4 regions of the Streptomyces sp. NPDC005784 genome follow, and region 4 is predicted to be linked to each of the others. Evidence: riboswitches for the same ligand, from Rfam matches in the RefSeq annotation. Region 4 holds a riboswitch; each other region holds the start of a gene.

Region 1 (2,172 bases), on a different contig from region 4:
CTCCAAGGAGCTGTTCCCGGCGAGCGCGCGCATGTCGCGCCCGCGCCAGGGCACCGAGGAGACCGTCCAGAAGATCGACTCCGCGGCCGTACGCGCCTTCTACGACAAGCACGTGCGCCCCGCGACGGCCACCGCCGTCGTCGTCGGTGACCTGACCGGTGTCGACCTCGACGAGCTGCTCGGCGACACGCTGGGCTCCTGGACCGGTTCGTCCGCCGAGCCGCGTCCCGTGCCGCCGGTGAGCGCAGACGACACGGGCCGCGTGATCATCGTCGACCGCCCCGGCGCCGTCCAGACGCAGTTGCTCATCGGCCGGGTCGGCGCCGACCGGCACGATCGCGTGTGGCCCGCCCAGGTGCTCGGCACCTACTGCCTCGGCGGCACCCTCACCTCACGCCTCGACCGCGTCCTGCGCGAGGAGAAGGGCTACACCTACGGCGTACGGGCGTTCGGCCAGGTCCTGCGCGCCGCGCCGGACGGCACGGGTGTCGCGATGCTCGCCATCAGCGGCTCGGTGGACACGCCGAACACCGGTCCGGCGCTCGACGACCTGTGGAAGGTGCTGCGCACCCTCGCGGCCGAGGGGCTGACCGACACGGAGCGCGACGTCGCGGTGCAGAACCTGGTGGGTGTCGCGCCCCTCAAGTTCGAGACGGCGGCAGCCGTCGCGAGCACGCTCGCGGACCAGGTCGAGCAGTACCTGCCGGACGACTATCAGGCGACGCTCTATCAGCAACTGGCCGCCACCGGCACGGTGGAGGCCACCGCGGCTGCGGTGAGCGCCTTCCCGATGGACCGTCTGGTGACCGTGCTGGTGGGCGACGCGGCGACGATCGAGGAGCCGGTCAAGGCCCTCGGAATCGGTGAAGTCAGCGTGGTGGCCGCCGAGTAGAGCCCGCGCGACCCGAGGAGGGCCCTGGTGACTGAAGAGTCGTCAGGGCTCTCCTTTTCCCGCACGTGGCCCCCAAGATGTCCCTATTCGTGCGGGAGTTGCCCTTGTGCCCTGTGGGATACGTTACAAAAATCGTGATCCGTTTGTTGTTCGAATGACACCCCGTTTAGCGTCGGTCCGGCTGTTCGTCACGCACTGCGCCGCGCCCGCGGCACCGGACAGTCATCGCCGAGTCCCCCTATGGCGCGAGTCAGGGGAGCCGGGGACCCACGTAGTCCCTGGGGTGAATCGGACGCCCTCCCCGGAGGGGGTCCGTAGGAGACCTTCCTGCTCCGAACCCGTCAGCTAACCCGGTAGGCGAGAGGGAAGGAAAGGATCAGCCCCTACATGGCGTTCTCCTGTGGCACCGGCAAGCATCGTCGTCCGAGCCGGGTGCACAGCACCACCACGGCCGCCGTCGGGGTCGCGGCGCTCACCACCACCGGTGTGATCGGAACCCTGGCCGCCCCCGCGTTCGCCGCGGAAGCCTCCGTCGAGCAGACCGGGCTGACCCAGGCCGTCACCCTCGGCGACTCGGTCGCCGACCAGATCGACGCCCAGGCCTTCGCGCAGCAGCGCGCCGCCGACGAGGCCGCCGCGCGGAAACAGGCCGAGCAGACCGCGCGCAAGCACGCCGCGGAGCAGGCCGCGAAGTCCCGCGAGGCCAAGGAGCGCGCCGCCCGTGAGGCCGAGCGCAAGCGCCTGAACATGTTCGTCATCCCGATCACCGGTTCGTACATCTCCACCGGCTACCAGGCCAGCAGCAGTCTCTGGTCCTCGGGCAGCCACACCGGCGTCGACTTCCACGCCGCGTACGGCACCTCGGTCCACGCCGTGGGCTCCGGCACCGTCGTCACCACCGGCTGGGGCGGCGCCTACGGCAATCAAGTAGTGATCAAGATGCTTGACGGCACGTACACCATGTACGGCCACCTGTCGTCCATCGGTGTGTCCGAGGGGCAGACGGTCACTCCGGGGCAGCAGATCGGCCTCTCAGGGGACACCGGCAACACCACCGGACCGCACCTTCACTTCGAGGCCCGTACGACCGCGGAGTACGGCTCGGACATCGACCCGGTCGCGTACCTGCGCTCGCACGGAGTCAACGTCTGACGACCGCTTCGCGGCTTCTTCGCCGCTTTTGATGCCCCGGCTCAACGAGCCGGGGCATCATCGTTTCCGGAGGCCCTCTGTCCAAAAAATATCCATGGATTCAGGCCCGCCATCGGAAATTCAGGCTT
Region 2 (2,172 bases), on a different contig from region 4:
ACGTTGCCGCCGAGGGAGAGCGGGAAGACCTCGAGGTCGGACGAACCGAGCTTGCGAAGAGAAGTCATGTACGACGTCAACACCCGTGCCGGATGCACGTATTCCGGACTCACCCGGGACGGGCCGGTGCGCGCAAGCGTCCGCGTCTGAATGACCGGCGGTCCTGACGTCGGGGGGATGACGTCAGGACCGCCGGAGATCGGGGAGGACACGCGTACGGCACGCGTCAGGGGTCACACCCGTCCGCGTCGGACGCCGTACGGCTCATACGGCTCAGGAGCCCGTACGGATCAGGGGTTGAGGCCCTTGCTCTGGAGCCACGCCATCGGGTCGATGCCGGTGGCGGCGCCGCCGGGGTGCACTTCGAGGTGCAGGTGCGGCCCGGTGACATTGCCCGTCGCGCCCACGCGTCCGATGACATCGCCCGTGGCGACCTTCTGGCCCACGCTGACACTGATCGACGACTGGTGGCAGAACCACAGCTCCGTACCGTCGTCGAGGGTGAGGATCGTGCGGTAGCCGTACGATCCGGCCCAGCCGGCCTCGGTGATGGTGCCGCTGTGGATCGCCTTGATGAGCGTGCCGGTGGGCGCCGCGAAGTCGAGACCGGTGTGGTAGCCGGAGGACCACATGGAGCCGGCCTCGCCGAAGCGCGAGGTCAGGGTGTACGAGGAGGTCGGCAGCGAGTAGCTCTTGGCGAGCTCGGCGAGGCGCTCGGTCTCGGCCTTCGCCTTGGCCGCGTCCTCCGCCTTCTGCTTCGCGGCGGCGGCCTTGGCCTCCGCGTCGTCCTGCTGCTTGGCGGCAAGCGCGACGGCCTTCTTGGCGGCGGCAGTCTGGGCTGCCTGCTGAGTGGCGCTGTCGGCCTGGTTCTGCTGCGACTGGGCCTGCTGCATGATGCGGGAGCGCAGCGCCTCACCCGCGTCCGTGGCACCCTGCGCCGCGTCGGCGCTGGTCAGACCGGCGCTGGTGAGCGGAGTCGTGGAGCCCTTGGGGGCGCTGGATCCGCCGTCCGATATCAGGGCCTTGGCGGACTGGGTGACCGACGACAGGTCGGGCAGCGAGATCGAGACGGGCGGCTTGCCCGGCGCGGCGCTGGCGATGCCACCCGCGCCGACGGCGGCTATGACGCCGACGCCGAGAACCGTGGAGCTGCGGGCGAGTCCTCCGCCGCGCTGCTTGCCCGTGCGGTGCCGGCCGCGGACGGGAAGAACGGAATCCTCGGTGGGGTTCCACTCCTCCCAGGGGCCCTCGTCCTTGCCGTAGCCGAAGGTATGCGTGTCATTCGGCGCGAACGAGGTCGGCTGAGCGGGCCGGTCGGATGCCACGTGGGCGCACTCCTTTGCTTCCTTGCCGCCTACCGGGTTAGCTGACGGGTTCGGAGCAGGAAGGTCTCCTACGCGCGTATAGCCACCGCGTTCCCACGGCGGAATACGCTCGATTCACCCCAAGTTGATGGTTCCCCGGTTCCCTTGCGGGATTCGGCGCGTGCGCACGGAGCCACCTCTTGTGACGGCTGTAACGACCGCGCTGCGTTATCGAACGTTAATAGACCCAGGCACCGAATTCCAAGCTGTTCGGACTGATCATTAACGGCTTTTGGCCAGGACTTTGGGGTCATGAGCGGTGAAAAACGGGCGAGTTGACCTTATTCCGTCGACACGGGTTTCCTTGACGGTATGTCAGTTTCTATGCGGAGGGAGACGGTCCGGTCACCGTTCGTGACCGCGGCTGAAAAGGCTGTACATGTTGCGCGCGAAGGGCCTCCCGAGCTCTGCGGAATTCCCCTCGACGAACACCCGTCGACGAGCACGCGTCAAAAGCGCCGGACGGCGAGCAGCGCCATGTCGTCCGTCAAGGCGCGCCCGTATGCCGGCGGACCGCCTCGGAGAGGGCGGTCAGCAGCGCTTCGGGGCCGGGAAGGACCCGTCCGGCCAGCCACGCGGCCGGATCGTAGAACTTCCCGCGCGAATCACGGGCCTCGGAGAGCCCGTCGGTGTGCAGGAGCAGCATCGCCCCGCGCGGAAAGCGGCTCTGCACCGCCCGGTCGGGCCAGGTTCCCAGCTCGCTCATCCCGAGCGGCAGCGCGAAGGGCTCGGCGGTGAGCGTGACGAGCGTGCCGTCCGGATGCAGGAGCAGGGGCGGCGGATGGCCGCGGTTGACGATGCGGACGAC
Region 3 (2,172 bases), on a different contig from region 4:
CACCTGGCCGACACCTGGCCGACAAGGCCTGGCCGACAGGGCTTACAGGGACGGGAGTTCACCCTCGCTCGGCCCCCGCACGGGCTCCCCGCACACGCGCACGCCCGCGCCGGTCCGCGCTGGTCCGGGTGGGCCGCGACACCGCCTGCACGCCGAACACCGGTGCCACGGAACGCACTTCGCCCTGTTCGCCGGGACTCGATCCGCCACCACCGGACTCGGCCCGCGCTCGCCGCAGCCCGCTCCGAATGGCCCGGCTCGGCTCGCGTCCGCTCGGCTCGGCCCGCGTCCGACGGGCTGGGCCCGCGCCCGGTCGGCGCTCCGGCGGCCCCGTACGGGCCGCGCTCCCCCACGTGTCCCGCGCCACAAATCTCGCTGCGCGAGGGGCCGCTCGGCGCCCTTCGGGGGCCGACGTCCCCCTGCCATCGGAAGCGCAATGCCCGAATTGCCTTGCATGCCGCCTTGATGACCCTTGGTCTCGTGAATTGGGTCACCAGCGAGCCGCGGCACCACCTCGCGCCCCCTCCCGACCAACCCCTTTGCCAAAGGCAAGTTGAGGATCCAATTCCGGTGCAATCGGACTTTTTCCCCGTGCCCTAACCAGGTGAAAGCGATCTTCGCAGCCAAATCTGGCCTTGTTCCGGACATGTGCTCTCGCATACGTTCTCGTCGATCCCGGGCGGATCGCCAAATCCTGCCGCCGCCCGGAAACCCACCCACCCACGCACGGCAGGAGCGGGGGAACCACAGGTAAGCCGCCGATCCGGACGCACCGGACCGGCTAGGGGTGAAGCCGCGCCCAAAACGCGGCCGGGCATCTCCCGCCCGAACCCGACAGCTCACCTCGCAGGCGTCGGAGAGGAAATTCGTCATGCCCGTACGAGGCAAGCACCGCCGCACGAAGACCAACGTCATCACCCGGGGCATGATCGCCGCGGGAACGGGCGGCATCGCCCTCGCCCTCCCGCTCGTGAGCGCGACCGGCGCCCACGCCGCGACCCCGGCGCAGGCCCCCCAGCTCACGAAGGCCGCCCACACCGCGGTGATCCCCAACGTGCAGCTCATCACCTACAAGGTGGTCGCGGGCGACACCCTGTCCAAGGTGGCTCAGAAGCACCCCGAGAGCGGTGGCTGGAAGAAGCTGTACGCGGCGAACCGCGCGGTCATCGGCGGCAACCCGGCCCTGATCCGTCCGGGCCTGAAGCTGACCGTGGGCACGAAGAAGCTGAAGTCGACGGTCGTGCGCACGACGGCGAACGCGACCCCGGCCGTCGCCAAGTCCAAGGTGGCCACCGCCACCCAGGCCTCCGTCAAGACCTACGCCAACAACCTCGACGGCTGGATCAAGCAGTCCCTGGACGTCATGGCCAAGGCGGGCATACCGGGCAGCTACGACGGCATCTACCGCAACGTGATGCGCGAGTCCTCCGGCAACCCCAACGCCATCAACAACTGGGACTCCAACGCCGCCGCGGGCATCCCCTCCAAGGGCCTGCTCCAGGTCATCGACCCCACGTTCCAGGCCTTCCACGTCGCCGGAACGTCGATGAACATCTACGACCCGGTCGCGAACATCACCGCCGCCTGCAACTACGCGGCCAAGACCTACGGCTCCATCGACAACGTCAACGGCGCCTACTGATCACACCCTCGGCTTCGACCGCACCCGTCGGCGGCACCTTCTCGGTGCCGCCGACGGGTGCGTTGCCACTGCTAGAAGCCGAAGAGGCGCTCCAGGACCACCGCGATTCCGTCGTCCTCGTTCGACAGGGTGACCTCGTCGGCCACCGCCTTCAGTTCCGGGTGGGCGTTGGCCATCGCCACACCGCGGGCGGCCCAGTCGAACATCGGGATGTCGTTGGGCATGTCGCCGAAGGCGAGCGTCGCGGCCGGGGTGAGACCGAGGTGCGCGGCCGCGAGAGCAAGTCCCGTCGCCTTGGTCACCCCACATGGCTGGAGTTCGACGGTGCCGGGCCCGGACATGGTGACCGTCGCCAGTGAACCGACCACTCCCCGCGCAGCGGACGCCAACTCGTCGTCGGACATGGACGGGTGACGTAGCAACACCTTGCTGATCGGCTCCGTCCAGAGGTCGTCCCGACGTGGCACCCGCACCGCCGGCAGGGTCGGATGCGGCATCACATACCCCGGCTCGATGAGCGTCAGGCCGTC
Region 4 (2,172 bases):
GCGGAAGTTGCGCACTCCGCCGAGATCGGGCTCGGTCGACGGGACCTGCTGCGTCACGGGGGCTCCTCCCATTCGGCCGCCGGCGTCGCCGGGCTGGACTCGGCATCGCTCGTCGGCAGTTGTGTCCGGCTCGCGCTCTCGACGATACGACATGGGTTCCTGAGGCAATGAGTTGTCCACAGGGGTCGTCTACCAGGCGGGACGCCCTCGATGACACAGCTCGTTGGGCACGTATGTTCGAATTTGCCAGGGAGTCGGCCGCCTGGCCCGGCCGTACGGATTCGGCAGGTTGAATTGCGCCGATGTGCGGCATTGCTGCGTGCCGTTTTGCGTGCCGACCGGCACGGAGGCCCGGATGTGACGGTTATCCATTCACGTCGTATCTGGCTGTTCTGTCCCAATTGGCGCCTTCGTTACAACTGGCCCTGGAATAAAGCACCCTGGGTCGAGTCGCGTGAGGAGCGTCATATTCGTGACGATGCGTTGCCGTCCTCATTTCTCAACCCGCCCGCGTTTCCGGGCCGGTTGAGAGGTCCGAAAGATCGTCATTCCACAGAGGGTGACGGCAATTCCCCCATGGATCAAGAAAGGTGAGCGCACGGACAAAGCGCACGGTTGTCGACGCGCTCTCATCTCGCTTACGTTCTGCCTCAATCCGGACGGACGCCCAATCCTGCCGCCGCCCGGAATCCGCACACTCACCCGTACACGGCAGGAGCGGGGGACCCACAGGTTCCGTGCCTGATCCGGTCTCCGGAACAGGCTAGGGGTACAGCCGCGCAGCACCGCGGCCGGGCATCTCCAGCCCGCACCCGACAGCTCACCCCGCAGGCGCCGGAGAGGAAATCGTCATGCCCGCCAAGGGTAAGCACCGCCGTCCCAAGTCCTTGCGTTTCACCCGCTCGATCGCCGTGGCCGGAACCGGTGGCGCGGCGCTCGCGCTGCCTCTGATGGGCGCCACGGGTGCCCACGCCGCGACCCCGGCCACCGCCGTCGCGCAGCACGTCGAGAAGGCCGCGACCGCCGCTCCCGTCGCCAAGAAGTCCGCCACGACGAAGACGTACGCGGTGAGGTCCGGCGACTATCTCTCGAAGATCGCCGACGAGCAGAACGTCACCGGCGGTTGGAAGAAGATCTACTCCGACAACCGCTCCGCCATCGGCAGCGACCCGTCGCTGATCCACCCCGGTCTGAAGCTGTCGCTCGGCAAGAAGGCCGCCTTCGCCGGCGCCGCCCACTCGGCCACCCGGACGACGACCTCGGCGGCGAAGACCGACCGGGCGACCCCGGCCAGCGACACGGCTGCCTCCAACACCGCTTCCGCCGAGAGCGGTTCCGGCTACACCCTGCCGGTCGAGGGCAGTACGGTCGGTACCGGCTACAAGGTGGCGGGCAGCATGTGGTCCAGCGGCTACCACACGGGCGTGGACTTCGTGGTCCCGACCGGCACCACGATCAAGTCCATAGCGGCGGGCACCGTCGTCTCCGCGGGCTGGGGCGGTGCCTATGGCAACCAGGTCGTCATACAGCACGCCGACGGCAAGTACTCCCAGTACGCCCACATGTCGTCCCTGTCCGTCTCGGCGGGGCAGACCGTGACCGAGGGCCAGCAGCTCGGCCTCTCCGGCGCGACCGGCAATGTCACCGGACCGCACCTGCACTTCGAGATCCGCACGACGCCGGACTACGGCTCCGACGTCGACCCGGTCGCGTACCTGCGCTCGCACGGTGTCGCCGTCGGCTGACGCCTCACCCTGAGCTCCGGACGCTTGCCCTGCTCCTGACGGCAGGACTGCATCCGAAGGCCGGACCCCATGATCCCCGGGGTCCGGCCTTCGGTGTTTCCCGCCGCGAGGCACGTGACCGTGGTCGAGCAAGGCGCGTGACTGCCGCCGAGCGATTCCCCGCGATTTCCGCGGCATGTCGGTGATCGCTGCTTCAACACCCTTGCTCCGAGCCCTATTCCAGAGTTGACCAATGCTTGGCGAGTGGCTTATCTCACCGTCCGTCAACCCTTCCCTACGGTCGCGTAGCTCACATCCAAAGGTGAATCATGGGCCGATGTGGCAGACGATTCGAAGAATGACAACAGATCAGTGATCGGGTCGTACGTGGCGGTGGGGGACAGCTTCACCGAGGGCGTCGGCGACCCTGGGCCCGACGGGGCGTTCG

What was found. A riboswitch is a leader RNA that binds a small molecule or an ion and turns the genes downstream of it on or off. The one in region 4 is predicted to bind cyclic di-AMP.
Positions count from the first base shown of each region.
Region 1: it holds a riboswitch for cyclic di-AMP, as region 4 does, so the genes downstream of both, ACFYR3_RS37405 (peptidoglycan DD-metalloendopeptidase family protein) here and ACFYR3_RS23650 (peptidoglycan DD-metalloendopeptidase family protein) in region 4, are expected to answer to the same signal.
Region 2: it holds a riboswitch for cyclic di-AMP, as region 4 does, so the genes downstream of both, ACFYR3_RS34035 (M23 family metallopeptidase) here and ACFYR3_RS23650 (peptidoglycan DD-metalloendopeptidase family protein) in region 4, are expected to answer to the same signal.
Region 3: it holds a riboswitch for cyclic di-AMP, as region 4 does, so the genes downstream of both, ACFYR3_RS20160 (LysM peptidoglycan-binding domain-containing protein) here and ACFYR3_RS23650 (peptidoglycan DD-metalloendopeptidase family protein) in region 4, are expected to answer to the same signal.

Region 1 is NZ_JBIAIQ010000039.1:23,083-25,254, forward strand. Features, by position in the region: gene ACFYR3_RS37400 (pitrilysin family protein) at 1-892, shown strand, start outside; cyclic di-AMP (ydaO/yuaA leader) riboswitch at 1,109-1,267, shown strand; gene ACFYR3_RS37405 (peptidoglycan DD-metalloendopeptidase family protein) at 1,280-2,044, shown strand.
Region 2 is NZ_JBIAIQ010000030.1:84,260-86,431, reverse strand. Features, by position in the region: gene ACFYR3_RS34040 (aldo/keto reductase) at 1-68, opposite strand, end outside; gene ACFYR3_RS34035 (M23 family metallopeptidase) at 291-1,325, opposite strand; cyclic di-AMP (ydaO/yuaA leader) riboswitch at 1,337-1,494, opposite strand; partial or broken gene ACFYR3_RS34030 (PP2C family protein-serine/threonine phosphatase) at 1,814-2,172, opposite strand, start outside.
Region 3 is NZ_JBIAIQ010000011.1:175,879-178,050, reverse strand. Features, by position in the region: cyclic di-AMP (ydaO/yuaA leader) riboswitch at 708-868, shown strand; gene ACFYR3_RS20160 (LysM peptidoglycan-binding domain-containing protein) at 872-1,642, shown strand; gene ACFYR3_RS20155 (HAD family hydrolase) at 1,714-2,172, opposite strand, start outside.
Region 4 is NZ_JBIAIQ010000015.1:80,725-82,896, forward strand. Features, by position in the region: gene ACFYR3_RS23645 (tyrosine-protein phosphatase) at 1-57, opposite strand, end outside; cyclic di-AMP (ydaO/yuaA leader) riboswitch at 690-847, shown strand; gene ACFYR3_RS23650 (peptidoglycan DD-metalloendopeptidase family protein) at 852-1,745, shown strand; gene ACFYR3_RS23655 (SGNH/GDSL hydrolase family protein) at 2,097-2,172, shown strand, end outside.